Regions from separate parts of the Mesorhizobium sp. WSM4833 genome, predicted to be linked through region 1. Evidence: predicted binding sites of a transcription regulator. Region 1 holds the regulator's gene; each other region holds the start of a gene.
What was found. The regulator PhoB, encoded in region 1, activates phosphate uptake and scavenging genes when phosphate is short. The targets are predictions, from matches to a motif close to TGTCATNNANCTGTCAT.
Positions count from the first base shown of each region.

Region 2: a site for PhoB is predicted at 2,092-2,108, ahead of AC0L2D_RS07805 (ceramide glucosyltransferase). Genes of this name have one in related genera too.
Region 3: a site for PhoB is predicted at 2,502-2,518, ahead of ugpB (sn-glycerol-3-phosphate ABC transporter substrate-binding protein UgpB). Genes of this name have one in related genera too.
Region 4: a site for PhoB is predicted at 1,642-1,658, ahead of phnF (phosphonate metabolism transcriptional regulator PhnF). Genes of this name have one in related genera too.

Region 1 covers NZ_JBVVQG010000019.1:62,645-67,081, forward strand. Annotated here, with positions in the region: gene pstA (phosphate ABC transporter permease PstA) at 1-84, shown strand, start outside; gene pstB (phosphate ABC transporter ATP-binding protein PstB) at 102-920, shown strand; gene phoU (phosphate signaling complex protein PhoU) at 947-1,654, shown strand; gene phoB (phosphate regulon transcriptional regulator PhoB) at 1,671-2,360, shown strand; gene AC0L2D_RS28075 (ROK family protein) at 2,377-3,624, opposite strand; gene xylF (D-xylose ABC transporter substrate-binding protein) at 3,894-4,437, shown strand, end outside.
Region 2 covers NZ_JBVVQG010000003.1:399,592-404,028, forward strand. Annotated here, with positions in the region: gene argF (ornithine carbamoyltransferase) at 1-401, shown strand, start outside; gene AC0L2D_RS07795 (Hsp33 family molecular chaperone) at 512-1,543, shown strand; gene apaG (Co2+/Mg2+ efflux protein ApaG) at 1,591-1,983, opposite strand; gene AC0L2D_RS07805 (ceramide glucosyltransferase) at 2,217-3,368, shown strand; gene AC0L2D_RS07810 (O-succinylhomoserine sulfhydrylase) at 3,376-4,437, opposite strand, start outside.
Region 3 covers NZ_JBVVQG010000004.1:95,056-99,492, reverse strand. Annotated here, with positions in the region: gene ugpE (sn-glycerol-3-phosphate ABC transporter permease UgpE) at 1-39, opposite strand, end outside; gene ugpA (sn-glycerol-3-phosphate ABC transporter permease UgpA) at 49-969, opposite strand; gene ugpB (sn-glycerol-3-phosphate ABC transporter substrate-binding protein UgpB) at 1,128-2,438, opposite strand; gene AC0L2D_RS08835 (putative bifunctional diguanylate cyclase/phosphodiesterase) at 2,800-4,437, shown strand, end outside.
Region 4 covers NZ_JBVVQG010000004.1:228,303-232,739, forward strand. Annotated here, with positions in the region: gene AC0L2D_RS09480 (carbon-phosphorus lyase complex subunit) at 1-488, opposite strand, end outside; gene phnH (phosphonate C-P lyase system protein PhnH) at 490-1,101, opposite strand; gene phnG (phosphonate C-P lyase system protein PhnG) at 1,101-1,562, opposite strand; gene phnF (phosphonate metabolism transcriptional regulator PhnF) at 1,697-2,446, shown strand; gene AC0L2D_RS09500 (zinc-binding alcohol dehydrogenase family protein) at 2,524-3,543, opposite strand; gene AC0L2D_RS09505 (ABC transporter permease) at 3,610-4,437, opposite strand, start outside.

The sequences.
Region 1 (4,437 bases):
GCCATCATCATCCTGCTCGTCTTCCTCATGGCCATGAACATCACCGCGATCGTGCTTCGGCGTCGGTTCGAGCGGCGCTGGTAGAAAAAAGGCATTTTGGTATGAACATCATGACCGAACAGTCCCTTGAAAACGCAGTGGGCGACAAGATGAAGTCGAACGAAGTGATCAAAATGCGCGGCGACAAGGTCGGCGTGTTCTACGGCGAGAAGCAGGCGCTGTTCGACGTCGATCTCGACGTCCGCCTGAACCAGGTGACGGCGCTGATCGGCCCCTCCGGCTGCGGCAAGTCCACCTTCCTGCGCTGCCTCAATCGCATGAACGACACCATCGATTCAGCACGGGTAACCGGCAAGATCACGCTCGACGAAGAGGACATCTACGACAAGAACATCGATGTCGTCGAACTCAGGGCGCGCGTCGGCATGGTGTTCCAGAAACCCAATCCGTTCCCAAAGTCGATCTACGAGAACGTCGCCTATGGGCCGCGCATCCACGGATTGGCCAAGCGCAAGGCCGACATGGATCAGATCGTCGAGTCCAGCCTGAAGAAGGCGGCGATCTGGAACGAGGTCAAGGACCGTTTGCAGGAACCTGGCACGGGTCTTTCCGGTGGCCAGCAGCAGCGCCTGTGCATTGCACGCGCCATCGCCGTGTCGCCCGAGGTGATCCTGATGGACGAACCGTGTTCGGCGCTCGACCCGATCGCCACCGCTCGCGTCGAGGAACTGATCGACGAACTGCGTCAGAACTATACGATCGTCATCGTCACCCATTCGATGCAGCAGGCAGCGCGCGTGTCGCAGCGCACCGCGATGTTCCATCTTGGCTATCTGGTCGAGGAGGGCGCCACCGACAAGATGTTCACCACCCCCGACGACAAACGCACCCAGGACTACATCACCGGCCGGTTCGGCTGATCTCTGGCATATGAGGGACGAAGATCATGGGTGAACATACCGTCGCATCTTTCGATGAGGATCTGGAGCAGATCAGCCAGCTGATCCGCGACATGGGCGATCTCGCCCGCTCGATGGTCGGTGGCTCGACCAGGGCTTTGCTCAATTCGGACAATGCGCTGGCGCAGCGGGTGGTTTCCGACGACGCCATCATGGATGCACGCCAGCGCGAGCTGGACGATCGTGCCATCACGCTGATCGCCAAGCGCCAGCCGATGGCCAACGATCTGCGTGCGGTGGTCGGTTCGATCCGCATGGCCGGCGACCTCGAGCGCATCGGTGACCTTGCCAAGAACATCGCCAAGCGCGTCGGCACTGTCGGGCTGAGCGTCACGCCGCACGACCTTTCGCATTCGATCGACGCAATGGCGCAGCTGGTGCTGATCCAGGTGCAGGGGGTCGTCGACGAGTATGCCGCCGCTGACGCGGCAGCGCTTGCCACGCTCAGAAACAATGATGAACGCATCGACGTCAAATACACATCGGTGTTCCGCGAACTTCTGACCTACATGATGGAAGATCCGCGCAACATCACGGCGTGCACGCACCTGTTGTTTTGCGCCAAGAACCTCGAGCGGATCGGCGACCACGTGACCAACATCGCCGAAAATGCCTATTATGTTTTGACCGGCACGCAGTTGCCAGCCAACCGTCCGAAGCAGGACGAGACGGCAATGTCCGCGCCAGCGGCATGACAGGGGTGACCAGCCGATGATCGCGCCACGCATCATGGTGGTGGAGGATGAGGAGCCGCTAGGCGTGCTGCTCCGCTACAATCTCGAATCCGAAGGTTACCAGGTCGAGGTGGTGACGCGCGGCGACGAGGCCGAAATCCGGCTGCAGGAGAACGTTCCAGACCTTCTGGTGCTCGACTGGATGGTGCCTGCGGTTTCCGGTATCGAACTCTGCCGCCGGCTAAGGATGCGTCCCGAGACCGAGCGGCTGCCGATCATCATGCTGACCGCGCGAGGCGAGGAAAGCGACCGCGTGCGCGGCCTCTCGACCGGTGCCGACGACTATCTGGTCAAGCCTTTCTCGACGCCGGAGTTCATGGCCAGGGTCAAGGCGCTGCTGCGCCGGGCCAAGCCGGAAGTGCTGTCCAGCGTGCTCAAGGTCGGCGATATCGTGCTCGATCGCGAGTCGCACCGCGTCTATCGCAAGAAGAGCGAAATCCGGCTCGGGCCGACGGAATTCCGCCTGCTTGAATTCATGATGCGCCATCCAGGCCGCGTGTTCTCGCGCAGCCAACTGCTCGACAATGTCTGGGGCGAGACGATCTACATCGACGAACGCACGGTCGATGTGCATGTCGGCCGGCTGCGCAAGGCGGTCAACAACGGCCGCATGCCCGATGTCATTCGCACCATCCGTGGGGCGGGTTACGCCATTCGCGAGGACTGAACTCCCTCGTTTGAACTCACGCCACGTTCTTGCCGCCGAGACCGGATCTCGCCTGCACGCCCGGCGCAAAAATCTCCTGATCGACGAAGATCAGCGCCCGCATGGCGCAGCCTTCGCGGATCAGCGGCAGTTCGTTCGGCTCGGTGTCGAAGGAAATCGACTTGGAATGCTGACCGCCGGCGGTCTGGGCAATCGCTTGCCGCAATGCCGGCTCGATCAGGTCGAAGGCGGCGGCGCTGACGCCGACCATGGCGACCGGCGCCGGATCGATCAGCGCAAACAGGCTGCCGAGGCCGTAGCCGAGCGCTTCGCCGGCCTTGCGATAGGCTTCCCGTTCGGGCCCGTCCCTTTCGCGGGCGGCGGCAGCCAGGGCGCGCATGTCGGCGTCGCTGACATCGGCGACGGGCTCTGCATCCTCGCCCATCTGCCGCGCGTTGCGCCAGATGGCATAATTGCCGGCATAGGCTTCGACGCAGCCGCGCCGTCCGCAGCGACACAGCGCGCCGTTCGGCCGATGGATCATGTGGCCGAATTCGCCGCCCGAGGAATGGGTGCCGGTGAACAATTCGCCCTTCAGCACCAGCCCCATGCCGATGCCGTGCGACAGGAGGATGGCGATGAAATCGTCGCGGTAACGATCGGGGTCGCGCCAGCGCAGCGCCACCGCCATCATGTTGCAGTCGTTCTCCATAATGGCGGGGATGCCGAACTCCTCTTCGAATATGTCGGCGAAGGCGATGTCGGTGTGCGGCGTGATCGGCGACCACAGCATGGCGCGGGCACGGGTGTCGGTGATGCCCTGGACGGCCAGCGCGATACGAGCGATGCTGCGCACGTCCAGGTCGGGATCTTCCAGGCGGCGCCGCACGATTGCCGTGCACTCACCGATCAGCGAGTCGCGCGACATCGTCAGCGTGTCGAGCCGACGCTGTTCCTCGGATATTACCTGGCCGGCATAGTCGATGACGGCGACCGAGAGGAAGTTCAGCGACAGCACCACGGTCATTACCGCGGCCGCTTCCGGATTGAGGCTGAGGCCGACCTGCGGACGGCCGCGTTTGAGCGAGCCGGCCTCGCTCGGCTTGCTTTCGGTCAGGATGCCTTCGACGATCAGGTCGGATGAGATCGCCGAGATCGTCGAATGGCTGAGGCTTGTGGTTGCGGCGATCTCGGTGCGCGACGGCTGTCCGGCGCGGCGCACCGCGGCGATCACCATCGCGCGGTTGCGGCGGCGCAAATCGTCGTGGCGGATTCCGACCGACATGCTCTTTCATATCCTCCCGGTCGCCGCGGTTCTTCCTGCCCTGGAACGCTGTCGGTGACGCGGTCAAATACTGGCAGAAGCCGCGCGCCGTGTCATTTATTTATTCCGAGGCCCGAAAAAAATTCGAGACGACATCAAAATCCATCAGAATCGATGTTGACAGCGTTCGGGCGTTGGCCCAGTATTTTTTCGAGGCTCGAAAAAATAGGGCCTCTGTGCCGGCCCTCGGGCCAGTTTGGTCGCGCCATACGCGGCGCAGGGAGGATAATATGAAAAGATTCACAGCCGCCATCCTGGCGGGTGCCGCCATGTCGCTGACGCTCGCGTCTGTCGCGCAGGCGAAGGACAAGGTCGTCGGCGTTTCGTGGTCCAACTTCCAGGAGGAACGCTGGAAGACCGACGAGGCCGCCATGAAGACGGCGATCGAGGCCGCCGGCGACAAGTACATCTCCGCCGATGCGCAGTCCAATCCCGGCAAGCAGCTTACCGACGTCGAAAGCCTGATCTCGCAGGGCGCCAATTCCCTGATCATCCTGGCGCAGGATGCTTCGGCCATCGGCCCGGCCGTGCAGAAGGCGCTGGACGAAGGCATTCCGGTCGTCGGCTATGACCGGTTGATCGAGAACAAGGACGTTTTCTACCTCACCTTCGACAACAAGGAAGTCGGCCGTATGCAGGCCCGCGAAGTGTTCAAGGTCAAGCCGGAAGGCAACTACGTCTTCATCAAGGGCTCCGGTGCCGATCCCAATGCCGACTTCCTGTTCTCGGGCTCGATGGAAGTGCTCAAGGAAGCCATCGACAGCGGCAAGATCA
Region 2 (4,437 bases), on a different contig from region 1:
CGGCCCGGTTCCGCTTCAACCTCAACGTCGCCGTTCCCGAAGGCAGCGAGCCGGCGCAGAAGCATATCGATTGGTCGCAGGCGCATGGCGGCAAGCTGCACTTCACCCGCTCGCCCGAGGAAGCCGTCGACCAGGCCGACTGCATCGTCACCGATTGCTGGGTGTCGATGGGCCAGGAGCATCGCGCCCGCGGCCACAATGTGTTCTCGCCCTACCAGGTCAATGCCAAGCTGATGGCGAGAGCCAAGCCGGACGCGCTGTTCATGCATTGCCTGCCGGCGCATCGCGGCGAGGAAGTGACAGACGAGGTTATCGACGGACCGCATTCGGTGGTCTTCGACGAAGCCGAGAACCGGCTCCATGCCCAGAAGGCCGTGCTTGCCTGGTGTCTAGGCGCTTGAAGTGTCTGGGCGCTTGATCCCTGGGAGCTTGATCTGCGGGCGTGTGATGCCTATTTGCGCCGCATCACGCAAATCAAGCGCGTTTCGACGCATGCGCCCCGGAGGGCGGCATGGCCGCGCCCTGGAGCTTTGTCATGTTGGAAACCTATCAAGTGACTGAACATCACCCCAAACTCGGCGAATTCGGCTATGCCGGCGACGATCACGTCGTGCCGTTCGAGGTCGGCCCTCTCGACGTGCGCGGCCGCACGGTCCAACTCGGGCCGATGCTGGACGCCATCCTCAGCCGCCACGATTATCCCGAGCCGGTCGCCCGCCTGCTGGCGGAGGCCTGTGTGCTGACCGTGCTGCTCGGCACTTCGCTGAAGTTCGAGGGCAAGTTCATCCTGCAGACCCGCACCGACGGACCCGTCGACATGCTGGTTGCGGATTTTTCCACGCCCTCGGCGCTGCGCGCCTATGCGCGTTTCGATGCCGACCGGCTGGAAGCGCTGGTCGCGGCGGGCGAAACCTCCCAGCAGACGCTGCTCGGCAGTGGCGTGCTGGCGCTGACCATCGACCAGGGCGCCCATACGCAGCGCTATCAGGGTATCGTCCAGCTCGATGGCGAGACCCTGGAAGACGCGGCACGCACCTATTTCCGTCAGTCGGAGCAGATCCCGACGGATATCAGGCTGTCGGTGGCCAAGCTTTTGACGCCCGGTCCCGGCGGCGCCCGCGAGCAATGGCGCGCCGGCGGTATCCTGGCGCAGTTCCTGCCGCAGTCGCCCGAGCGCATGCGCGTCCCGGACCTGCCGGGCGGCGATGGCGATCCGCGTGAGGAGATCCACGATCCGGTCGACAATTCCTGGCAGGAGTTGCTGGCTCTGCTCGGCACCATCGAGCCGACCGAACTGATCGACCCGACGATCGGCGCCGAGCGGCTGCTCTACAGGCTGTTCCACGAGCATGGCGTGCGCGTCTTCGGCGGCGTTCCGGTCGCCGACCAGTGCTCGTGCTCCAGGGACAAGATCCGCGGCATCCTCGAGGGTTTTTCCGCCCAGGAGATCAAGGACAGCACCGAAGACGGCGGCATCCACGTCGCCTGCGAATTCTGTTCGAAGCAATATGATTTCGACCCGGCGGAATTCGCGGCCCAGTAGAGTAGAAACCACGCCTCACCGGTCGCTCCGCGGCCGGTGAGGCGAAATCAATTCACCGTCCGCCGCGTCCCCGGCAAGTCCAGCGAAAACGCCGGAATGGCGATGTCGAACGTCTCGCCCCGCTTGTTGCGCATCGTGTAATGCCCGACCATGATGCCGGACGGTGTCGAGAGCGGGCAACCGGATGTGTACTGGTAGCTGTCGCCGGGATTGAGTTCGGGCTGGTCGCCGACCACGCCGGGGCCGCGCACTTCCTCGACCCGGCCGGTGCCGTCGGTGATGTGCCAATAGCGCGACAGAAGCTGCACGAAATCGTCCGACTGATTGTCGATCGTTATCTGATAGCCCCAGACATAGCGGTTCTCCGAGGGATCCGAACGGTCCTCCAGATAGAACGGCCTGACCTGCACTTCGATGTTGCGCGTGACGGCGCTATACATAAGCGGCTCCAAAAAACGGTTCCAGCGGAACTTTCGGCGCTCCGTGCGGTTAGGTCAACCGATCGAAGCCTCCTCTGGCCGGCCTCGCGGGCAGGTGCCGACAAAGAATGTCATTTAAGTGACATATGACAATGATGGTGTGCGCGGACTGGTGACGCGCGACTCGGGCGCTCTGCTGAACTGTTGAAACCGGCCATCTTGCGGACCGGTTTTCCTGGAGTGACCGGACCTCGATGCAACTCACTCTCATAGCCGCCACGCTTTCAACCGTCCTCATCCTCTCGAATCTCGCCAGCATCGTGCTCGCCGCGTCGCGTCTGAGACGGCGTCGCACCATTGCGCCGCCGGCCGGCAAGCCGCGGCCAGTGTCGATCGTCGTGCCGTCGCGCGGCGTCGAGCCGTTCACGCAGGAGACGCTGGAACGCGCCTTCTCGCTCGACTGGCCGCGCTATGAGCTGATTTTCTGCGTCGCCCATGCCGACGATCCGGTGGTCAAATTGATAAACAGGACGATCGTCCGGTTTCCGAAAGTGCCGGCCCGGCTGCTTGTCGGCGACGACCGCATCAGCGCCAATCCGAAACTCAACAATTGCGTCAAGGGCTGGGAAGCGGCGCGGCACGACTGGGTCGTCCTGGCCGATTCCAACGTGCTGATGTCGAGGGACTACATCCAGCACCTGATGGCTGCCTGGCGGCCCGGCACCGGCCTTGTCTGCTCGACGCCGATCGGCTCGCGGCCGGCCGGCTTCTGGGCCGAGGTCGAATGCGCTTTCCTCAACACGCTGCAGGCGCGCTGGCAATATGCCGGTGAGGCGCTCGGCCTCGGCTTTGCCCAGGGCAAGAGCATGCTCTGGAACAAGCCGATGCTCGACGCCAATGGCGGCATCCGCGTGCTGGCCGCCGAGATCGCCGAGGATGCCGCTGCGACCAAGCTGGTGAACAGTCTCAGCCTGCGCGTCAATCTCGTCGCCGCCCCCTTCGAGCAGCCGCTTGGCCGGCGCTCGTTTGACGAGATCTGGTCGCGTCAGGCCCGTTGGGCGCGCCTGCGCCGCGTCACTTTCCCGCTGTTCTTCGCACCCGAAATCCTGACCGGCGCCGTGGTGCCGCTGGTGCTTGCGCTGATTGCAGCAGCAAGCGCCGGCTTCAGCCTCTGGGCAACCGCCCTTGCCGTGCTGGCGGCCTTCTATCTTCCGGAGTGCGCCCTGGCCTGGTCCAAGGGCTGGTACCTGTCGCCACGCATGGTCGCCGCGATCATGGCGCGCGACCTGATCCTGCCGGCGATGTGGGCGCGCGGCTGGCTCGGCGGCGCCGTCGACTGGCGCGGCAATGCGATGACCATCGGCACCAAGACGGCCGAGCTGGAAGAGACGCCGTCCGGCGCCTGAAGGCCTCCTACCTGGCCTTCAGCGCCTGCGCGATGTCCTCGAGCAGATCGTCGGCATCCTCCAGGCCAACCGACAGCCTGAGCGTGCCCGGCCCGATGCCGAGCTCGGCGCGCGCCTCGTCGCTGAGATTCTTGTGCGTCGTCGTCGCCGGGTGGGTGATCAGGCTCTTGGCGTCACCGAGATTGTTGGAGATCAGGACGATGTCGAGCGCGTTCTGCAAGGCGAAGGCCGCCTGCTTGCCGCCCTTGACGTCCAGGCAGATCAGCGTCGAGCCGCCCGACATCTGCTTCTTGACGATGTCGGCCTGCGGATGGTCGGCGCGGCCGGGATAGATGACGCGCGCGATTTCCGGCCGTTCGGCCAGAAAATCCGCGATCCGGCCGGCACTTTCCGTCTGCTGGCGTACGCGCAGCGGCAGCGTTTCCAGGCCCTTCAGCAGCGTCCAGGCGTTGAAAGGCGAAAGGCTTGGGCCGGTATGGCGGAAATAGTCGTGCAGGTTCTCGTCGATCCACTTCTTGTCCGACAGGATGACGCCGCCGAGACAGCGCCCCTGGCCGTCTATGTGCTTGGTCGCCGAATAGACGACGACATGGGCGCCGAGCTGCAAGGGCTTCTGCTGCAGGGGCGTGGCGAAGACATTGTCGACGATCAGCCTGGCGCCGATCGAATTGGCAAGCGAAGCGACAGCGGCGATATCGACCACTTCCAGCGTCGGATTGGTCGGGCTTTCCAGGAAGAACAGCTTGGTGTTCGGCTTGACCGCCTTTTCCCAGTTGGCGATGTCGGTGCCGTCGACCAGCGTCGCCTCGATGCCGTATCTCGGCGCCAGCGTCTCGACCACCCAGCGGCAGGAGCCGAACAGCGCGCGTGCCGCCACGATATGGTCGCCGGCCTTGGCGCTGCACAGAAGGGCGGCCGTCACCGCGGCCATGCCGGACGCGGTGGCGCGCGCGTCTTCCGCACCTTCCAGCGCGCACATGCGCTTCTCGAACATGTCGACTGTCGGATTGGCGTAGCGCGAATAGATGAAACCCGGCTCTTCGCCCTTGAAACGGGCTTCGGCGGCTTG
Region 3 (4,437 bases), on a different contig from region 1:
GTGGGCGATGACGGTGCGGAGCGGTGACTGGCCGATCATCGCTCGCCCTCAGCCGTAATGGACTTTGCGTTCCACATAGCGGAACTGGATGGCGGTGAGCGAGATGACGATGATCATCAGGATGACCGACTGCGCCGCCGAGTCACCGAGGATCAGATTGACGAAGCCGTCATTGTAGACCTTGTAGACCAGCGTCTCAGTCGTCTTGCCCGGACCGCCCCCGGTGACGGCATGGACGATGCCGAACGTGTCGAACAGGGCATAGACGGTGTTGACGACCAGCAGGAAGAAGGTCGTCGGCGCAAGCAGCGGGAAGACGATGGTCCAGAATCGCTTGGTCTCGCCGGCGCCGTCCATGGCCGCGGCCTCGATCAAGGCTTTCGGCACCGCCTGCAGGCCGGCGACGAAGAACAGGAAATTGTAGCTTATCTGCTTCCAGGCAGCGGCGGACACCAGCAGGATCATGGCGTGGGTGCCATTGAGCAGTGGATCCCAGGCGATGCCGAAACTCCTCAGCATGTAGGCCAGCGACCCGATCGAAGGGTTGAAGAGGAACAGCCACAGCATACCGGCAATCGCCGGCGCCACCGCGTAGGGCCAGATCAAGAGCGTGCGGTAGAGACCTTTGCCGCGCACCACCTTCTCTGCCATGACCGCCAGCAGGAGCGCCACGCACATGGCGACGATAGCGGTCGCAAGGGAAAACACCACCGTGACCTTGATCGAGTTCAGGTAGGCCGGATCGGCAAGCACTTTCCTGAAATTGGCGAACCAGACGAACTTGGTCCTCAGCCCGAACGGATCCTGCCTGAGCATGGATTGGTAGAACGCCTGACCGGCCGGCCAGTAGAAAAAAACGAGCGTGATGGCCAGTTGCGGCGCCACAAGCAGGTAGGGAAGGACCTTGTTGGGGAACACGACGCGAGGGGTCACGGAGCCACTCCGAGGTGATGAGGCGGGGGGCACCATGCGGCACCCCTCTCCGCCAAGATGGCTTTGATGAGCGTTTCGGACTGGGCATCATCGACCATTGGCGAAATCGCAAGGCACGGCAAAACTCCCCTCACCGAGGGGAGATGCCCGGCGGGACAGGTAGGTGCGCCGTAGAGCAAGGACCTGCGCTCGCTCTAATTCCCCAGCGCTTCCTTGATCGCGGCATTGCCACGCGTAACCGCATTGTCGAGCGCCTGCTGCGCGGTCTGCTGGCCGGCTAGCATCTTCTCGAACTCCTCGTTCTGGATATCGCGCACCTGCGGCAGATTCGGCAGACGTATTCCCTTGGAATTGTCGGTCGGCGTCTTACCCGTCATCTGCAGGATCGGGGTCTCGCGGCCGACATTCTTGTCATAGAAACCGGACTTCTTGGTCGCTTCATAAGCCGCCAGCGTTACCGGCAGATAACCCGACTTCTGGTGCAGGTATTCTTGCACCTCGGTCTTGGACAGGTAGGCGAAGAAGGCCGCGACGCCCTTGTATTCCTCATCGGATTTGTCCGCGAAAACCCACAAGCTGGCGCCACCCGGCGTCGTGTTCTGCGGCGCACCCTTGGCGTCGCTGTCATACGGCAATTGGCCAATGCCGTAATTCATGCCGGACTTGACGATATCGCCAAGCCCGCCGGACGATTCGGTCATGATCCCGCATTCGCCCGCAAGGAAGATCTGCTTGGCTTCGGAGGTGCGGCCGCCATATTTGAAGGTGCCGTCCTTGGCGAGGTCCGCCAGCGCCTGGAAATGGTTGACGAAAATCGGCGCGTTGATCTTGAGCTCGACATCGCCGCCGGCCAGACCGTTCTGCTGGGTGGCCCATGACACGTCATTCCAGGCCGCGAAATTCTCCAGATGTATCCAGGTCAGCCAGGTCGAGGTGTAGCCGCAGGCGGCCGCGCCGCTCGCCTTGATCTTCTTGGCGTCTTCCCACACTTCATTCCAGGTCTTGGGTGGGCTATCGACGTCGAGACCAGCCTTCTTGAAGATATCCTTGTTGTAATAAAGGATCGGCGAGGAGGAGTTGTAGGGGAAGGAGAGCATGGTGCCGTCCGGCTTCGAATAATAGCCGACTATGCCTGGCAGATACTGGCTCTTGTCGAAGGTCATTCCAGCGCTGGTCAACACATCGGCTGCGGGCTTGATGGCACCTTCGGCCGCCATCATCACGCCGGTGCCGACGTCGAACACCTGGATGATGTCTGGCGCCTGGCCCGCGCGGTAGGCGGCAATGCCGGCATTCAGCGTCTCGGGATACGTGCCTTTGAACACCGGAACGAGCTCATAGTCGCTCTGGCTGGCATTGAAATCTTTGGAGATCTTGTCGACGACTTCGGCATTGGCGCCAGTCATGGCGTGCCACCAACTGATCTGCGTGACGGCAAAAGCGGAGGTTGAGGAAAGCGTCATAAAGGTAGCGGCAACACCGGCCGCGAAGCCGAAGGACTTCATGTTTCATCTCCCGTTTGTCATTGGCGAAAGGGGGCACTCCCGCGAAGGCAATATGTGTCGCTCATGACAATCAGACAACGGTTTTGTTGCAGATCGACGAACTTCACCCTTTACCTGACGCAACGCTCGCCTCCGCTTGGAGGCATGGAGAGCGATACGGTTAGCCGGCTTAGCGCGACGACAAGCGCGCCAGGAAGCACCGTCGGGACCGTCAAGCTGGCTTTCGGCGTGTCAGCCCTGATTGCAGCCGCAGCAACCCGAAGAGACACGCCAAGGTTGCAGCCGACTTTATCGATCCCTCAACGGCAACGCGCTACTCAATCCTGCTGCCCTGTTTATTTCCAAAGATCAGGTGAAATAAATGCTGACGGTCTACAATTGTATCGTCAACGAACATGATCTGAGACTGGTCGCACTCGCCGCGCTGATCTGCGGAATTTCCTGCTTCTCTGCTGTCAACCTGCTTCAGCACATAAGCCGTTCCACAGATCGGAACCGGCTTGCCTGGCTGATGATCGCGGCCACTTCGACCGGCTTTGGCATCTGGGCAACGCACTTCATCGCCATGCTCGCATTCACACCGGGCATACCCAGTGCTTATGATCCGGCACTCTCCGTGCTTTCGCTCGCTGCTTCGGTCACTTTGACGGCAGCCGGCATGTGGATCGCCACCTTGCGGGATGAGTTCGACTATCATCTCGTCGGCGGCGCCGTGCTGGGCGGCGGTATCGCAGCCATGCACTACATCGGCATGGCGGCGTTCGAGGTTCAGGGCCGTATCGAGTGGAACCTCTTGCTTGTCGCCGTTTCCCTGCTGGCCGGCGTAACGCTCGCGGCGCTGGCGCTGCGTGTCGTGCAGCGCCGCCCCTCCTTGAAGGCGACATCCGGCGGCGCGGTGCTACTGACGCTGGCGATCTGCACCCTGCATTTCATCGGTATGGGTGCCGTCTCGATCTTCCCCGATCCCTCGATCGTCATATCCGAATACACGATCGAGCCGACCTCGCAGGCTTTCGCGGCCGCCGCCGCCACACTGGTGATCCTGGTTCTGTCGGCATCGGCGCTGTGGATCGATTTGCGCTTCCGTCGCCAGAAGCTCGAGGTCGACCGCATGCACGGCCTGGCCAATGCCGCCGTGGAGGGGCTGATCGTTTGCGACGGCAACCGCATCATCAGTGCCAATGACAGCATTGCGGCACTGACGGGCATAGCAACAGCGACCCTGAACGGAATGCAGCTTGGCGATCTCTTCGGATCCGATATGTCGGGCTTCGGCGAACAGCCGCAGGAGGCCGAATTGAGCGGTCGCGATGGCACGAGCATTCCTGTCGAGCTGATCGCCAGGAGCATCGACTACTGTGGCAAACCGCACAACGTGGTCGCGGTCCGCGATATTCGCGAGCGCAAGAAGGCGGAACAGGAGATCCTGCGGCTTGCCCATTTCGATCCATTGACCGGACTGGCCAATCGCCGCAGCTTTTCCGGCCGGCTGGAGACGGAAATCGCTGCGATGGTCCGGACCAGGAAAGGCGGCCAGCTTGCGCTTCTGCTGCTTGATCTCGACCGGTTCAAGGAGGTCAACGACCTGTATGGGCACGGCGCAGGCGACGCCATGCTGCAGAAGGTTGCGCAGTGCGCGACCGGTATCCTTCGTCAAGGGCAGATGGTGGCGCGGCTGGGCGGCGATGAGTTCGCCATCATCGCGCCGAACCTGGCCGACCCGTTGGAGGCGGGCCGTATCGCCAACGCCGTGCTGACAGCCATGCGCGAGGAAAACCGGCTCTCGGTCGGCGGCGGCCTTGTGTCGGCAAGCATCGGCATTGCGCTGTATCCGTCGGATGCCGAAAACCAGGCCAGCCTGATAAGCCACGCCGATACGGCACTCTACCGGGCCAAGACCGAAGGCAAGGACACCTACCGTTATTTCGAAGCTTCGATGGGGGCCGAGGCCCGCGACAAGCGCGTCATGGAGCACGAACTGCGCCAGGCGGTCGCACGC
Region 4 (4,437 bases), on a different contig from region 1:
CCTTCGCGGGCGAGGATGGCCGAAACGCGCGGCATGGCTTGCGCTTCCGTCTCGCGCAGCAAGGGCTCGGCGACCTCGGCCCCCGCGGCAAGCTCGGGATCGAGCAGTCTGTGCGTGTAGTCGAAGGTGGGCCCGAGCAATTGGCCGCCGGGCAGATCCTTGTAGGTCGCCGACACACGTCGCTCGACCAGCATGGTGGCGGTGTCGATCGGCTTGGAGTAGCCGAAGCGTGGCAGCGTGGTGCGATAGGCGCGCACCAGGAAGATCGCCTCGATCATGTCGCCGCGCGCCTGGACGATGGCTAGGGCGGCCAGCTCCCGATCGTAGAGCGAGCCTTCGCTCATCACCCGGTCGACGCCGAGCGCCAGCTGCTCGACGATCTGGTCGAGGCGAAGCGCCGGCACCGAACGGTCGCCGCGGCGTCGGTCGGCAAGCAGGCTGTGGGCGTTGGCGATTGCGGCTTCGCCACCTTTTACCGCGACATACATCTTACGCCTCCATCGTCTTGATGCGCGTCGTGCGCGGCAGGCAGGCAATGCCGCCTGATGTGACGAGGATGATGTCGACGCCACGCGGAAAGCGCTTGATATTCTGCTTCCACTGCTCGACGAAATGGCGTGGCATCTGCGCCGGCGCGATCGTGGCGCTGGTTTCGATGCCAGGACCTTCGAGCAATAGCGGCGTGCCGGAGACCAGATCGCTGACCTGCAGGATCAGCGTGGTCGAGCGGTCGGGATAATCCTGCGTGCCCTGCGAAAAGCCATCGAGCGCCATCATCTCGGCAGGTGCTGCGATCAAGGCGAAATGCGCATCGGCCGGTGTGTTGGCCAATGGCGCGCCGGTATGGAACCCAAGCCATGATCTGATCGCGGTGGAGGCCTGCAAAGCCGGGTCGAGCCAGAGCGGCGTGTCATTGTCGCACAGCGCCAGTGCGATGGCGCCGGCGGTAGCCGAGAGCGGCACCGGCGGGCGGGCGAAGGCCGGCAGCGGTTGCACGCTGCCCGGCCGAGCCATTGCGTCCATCACGGCGCGGAACACGGTCTGGGCGTTGAAGACCGGATCGGCGAACCCGCCCTCGATCGATTGCGCTGCAATGTCCATCAGTCTTCTCCGCGAACCATGGTGAAGAAATCGACCTTCGTTGCCGCCGTCTCGGCGCGGCGTTTTTCGTGCGCCATGGTCAGAGCCGACCGCAGAGGCGCTATCAGTCCGGTCTCGACCTCATTGCGGCGGGCAGGGTCCTGCCATAGGGCGTCGGCGATAGCCGCCAGCTTCGCCTTCTGCTTGTCGCGGCCAAGGGCATAGCAATGGCCGACCTGTCCGGTGGGTAGCCTGACCGTGGCGCGGGTGACGGTCGCCTCGCCGACATTGAAGGGCGCGCCGCCGCCGCCGATGCGGCCGCGCAGGGTGACCAGTCCGGTTTCGGGGCCGCGCAGCAGCTCGGCGTCCGAAGGCAGTCCGGCCTCATTCCAGAGCCGGACGATGTCATCGCCGCTGGATTGCGCAAGGGTTGCCATGGCGGCCTTGCGCTCGGCCTGGTCGCGGGCTTCCTGTCCTCGCATGAGCTGTGGTCCTCGTGGCTAAATTTGTCTATTGATATAGACAACTATACAAATTATACCTATTATCTAACGGGTGTCCATGACGGGTGGATGACAGCGATAGAAGACTGGGCGCTGGAAGGTTGGGGGCAATGATGGTCGGGCGGCTGGCGGCGGACAGCATCGAGCGGCGCAGTGGCGTTTCGCTGTGGCGGCAGATCGCCGACAAGATGCTGCATGCGATCGCCATCGGCGATTTCACGGAGAATGCAGCGCTGCCGCCGGAGGTGGCGCTGGCAGAGCGCTATGGCGTCAATCGCCACACGGTGCGCAGCGCCATATCAGCCCTTGTAAGGGAAGGCGTGCTGCGGGCCGAGCAGGGGCGCGGCACCTTCGTGCTGTCGCGCAAGCGGCTGTCCTATCCGATTGGGGCGCGCACACGGTTTTCGACAGGGCTGCAAGCGCAGACGACGGAACGGCACATCGTCCTGCTCGCCTCGTCGGTCGAGCCGGCCAGCCAGCGCGTCGCCCAGGGCCTTGGCCTTGCCAGGGGAGCCGATGTGATCCGCCTGGAAACACGCGGCGAAGCCGATGGACGGCCGGTGTCGCGCGCGGCGGGCTGGTTCGAAGCCCGGCGCTTTGCCGGCATCGATGCCGCGATGGCCGAGACCGGCTCGATCACCGCCTCGCTGGCGCGGTTCGGCATAGACGATTACCTCAGGCAATCGACCGTGCTGTCGGCGCGCCATGCCGATGCGGCGGACCTTGCCGACCTCGACCTGCAGCCGGGCGCCATCGTGCTGGTCACGGTCGCCGTCAACGTCACGCCGGACGGCCAGCCGATCCAGTTTTCCGAGTCGCGCTTCCCGGCCGAACGGGTGGAGCTGAAGCTGTCGGCGCTGTAGGGAGTGCCCGGCCCAGCTCGGCCGCATTCACTTGCCAGCGGCGGCGCATTTGAGGACCGGCTTCGCCGCCTGCCATGTTATAACCCCACCTCGATCACAGCCTTGATCAGGCCGGATTTCTCATGCGCCCAACGAGCCAGATCGCGCGGCGTGGCGGCGAGTGTGGTGCGGTGTGTGACGAGCTTGGCCAGTGGTACGGCCCCGTTGCGGATCGAGGCGGCGACATGGTCGAAGTCGGCGCGCAGCGCGTTGCGGCTGCCGATCAGCGTCATCTCGCGCTTGTGGAATTCCGGATCGGAAAAGCTGATGTCGTCCTTGACGACGGAGACCAGCACCAGCGTTCCGCCATGCGCGACATGGGCGAAGGCCGACTGCACCGACTGGGTGTTGCCGGTGGCGTCGAAGACCACATCGAAGCCTTCGCCTGATGTCGCTTCCCTGATCAGATCGGGCACCGCGCCGCGCGAGCCGTCTAGGGTCTGGAAACCAAGCTCGTTTCCAGCGAAGGCGAGCCTTTCACTGCTCATGTCGAGCAGCGTCACGTCGAGCCCGGCGATGCGGGCGAAGATGGCGGTGCCGAGCCCGATCGGGCCGGCGCCGATGACCAGCGTGTGGGCGCCGGGGTCGGCGCGGGCGCGCCGCACGGCATGCGCGCCGATGGCCAGGAACTCGACGGCAGCGGCGTCGGCCAGCGAAAGGCCGTTGGCCGGATAGAGATTTTGCGCCGGCACCAGGATGCGTTCGCACATGGCGCCGTCGCGATGCACGCCAAGCACCTCGATCCTGACACAGCAATTGGGCTTGCCGTGCCGGCAGGCGATGCACTTGCCGCAGGAAAGATAGGGGTTGACGACGACGGGCTCACCAATGGCCAGTTCGACGCCTTCGCCGGTCTCCATCACGGTACCCGAGACCTCATGACCCATGATGCGGGGATAGGCGAGGAACGGGTGCTTGCCCTCGAAAATGTGGTAGTCGGTGCCGCAGATGCCGACATGGCTGACCGCCACCAGCGCCCAGCCGGGAGGCGGTGTCTCGGGTGCGGGCCGGTCTTCAAGGACAAGATCGCCGGGCGAACGGCAGAGGACGGCTTTCATGCGCTAATCCAGTCATGAAATCGCCGGCCCGTTGGTGTGGCGGACCGGCGGTTGATTGCGGGGTCGCTACTTGCCGCGGCGGCGCAGGCCGTCGAAGTAGACGATGATGATGATCAGCGCGCCGGTGATGATGCGCTGCCAGAACGAATTGACGTTGAGCAGGTTGGCGCCGTTGTTGATGGTGGCCAGGATGAAGGCGCCGAGCAGCGGCCCATGCACCGAGCCGACGGCGCCGAACAGCGAGGTGCCGCCGATGACCGACGACGCGATCGCCTGCAGTTCCCAGCCCTCGGCCTGCGTCGGGTTGCCGATGCCGATGCGGGCGGCCAGCAGCACGCCGACGAAGGCGGCGCACAGGCCCGACAGCGTGTAGGCCATGTAGATGGTGCGCTGGACATTGACGCCGGACAGGCGCGAGGCCTCGGCGTTGGAGCCGACCGAAAACAAGTATCTGCCCCAGCGGCTGTGGTGCAGGAAGATATAGGCCGGAATGCCGACCAGGATCACCATCCAGAACAGGTTGGGGATGCCGATGAAGGAATTGCGCGAGAAGGCGGTGAAGGTGTCGCTGTTGATGTTGATCGAATTGCCGTTGGTCATCAAAAGGCCGATGCCGCGCAGCGAGGTCAACGTCGCCAGCGTGATGATGAAGGGCGGCAGGCCCATCTTGACGATACCGAAGCCGTGGAACATGCCGATGGCGACACCGACCAGCAGCGTCACCAGAATGGCGAGCCAGATGGGGAAGCCGGCATTGATCATCATGGCCACGACCACGGTGGCGAAGCCGACCACGGCGCCGACCGACAGATCGATGCCGCCGGTGATGATGACGAAGGTCTGGCCGACCGCCATGATGGCGATCATCGAGCCCTGGCGCAGGAGATTGGCTAT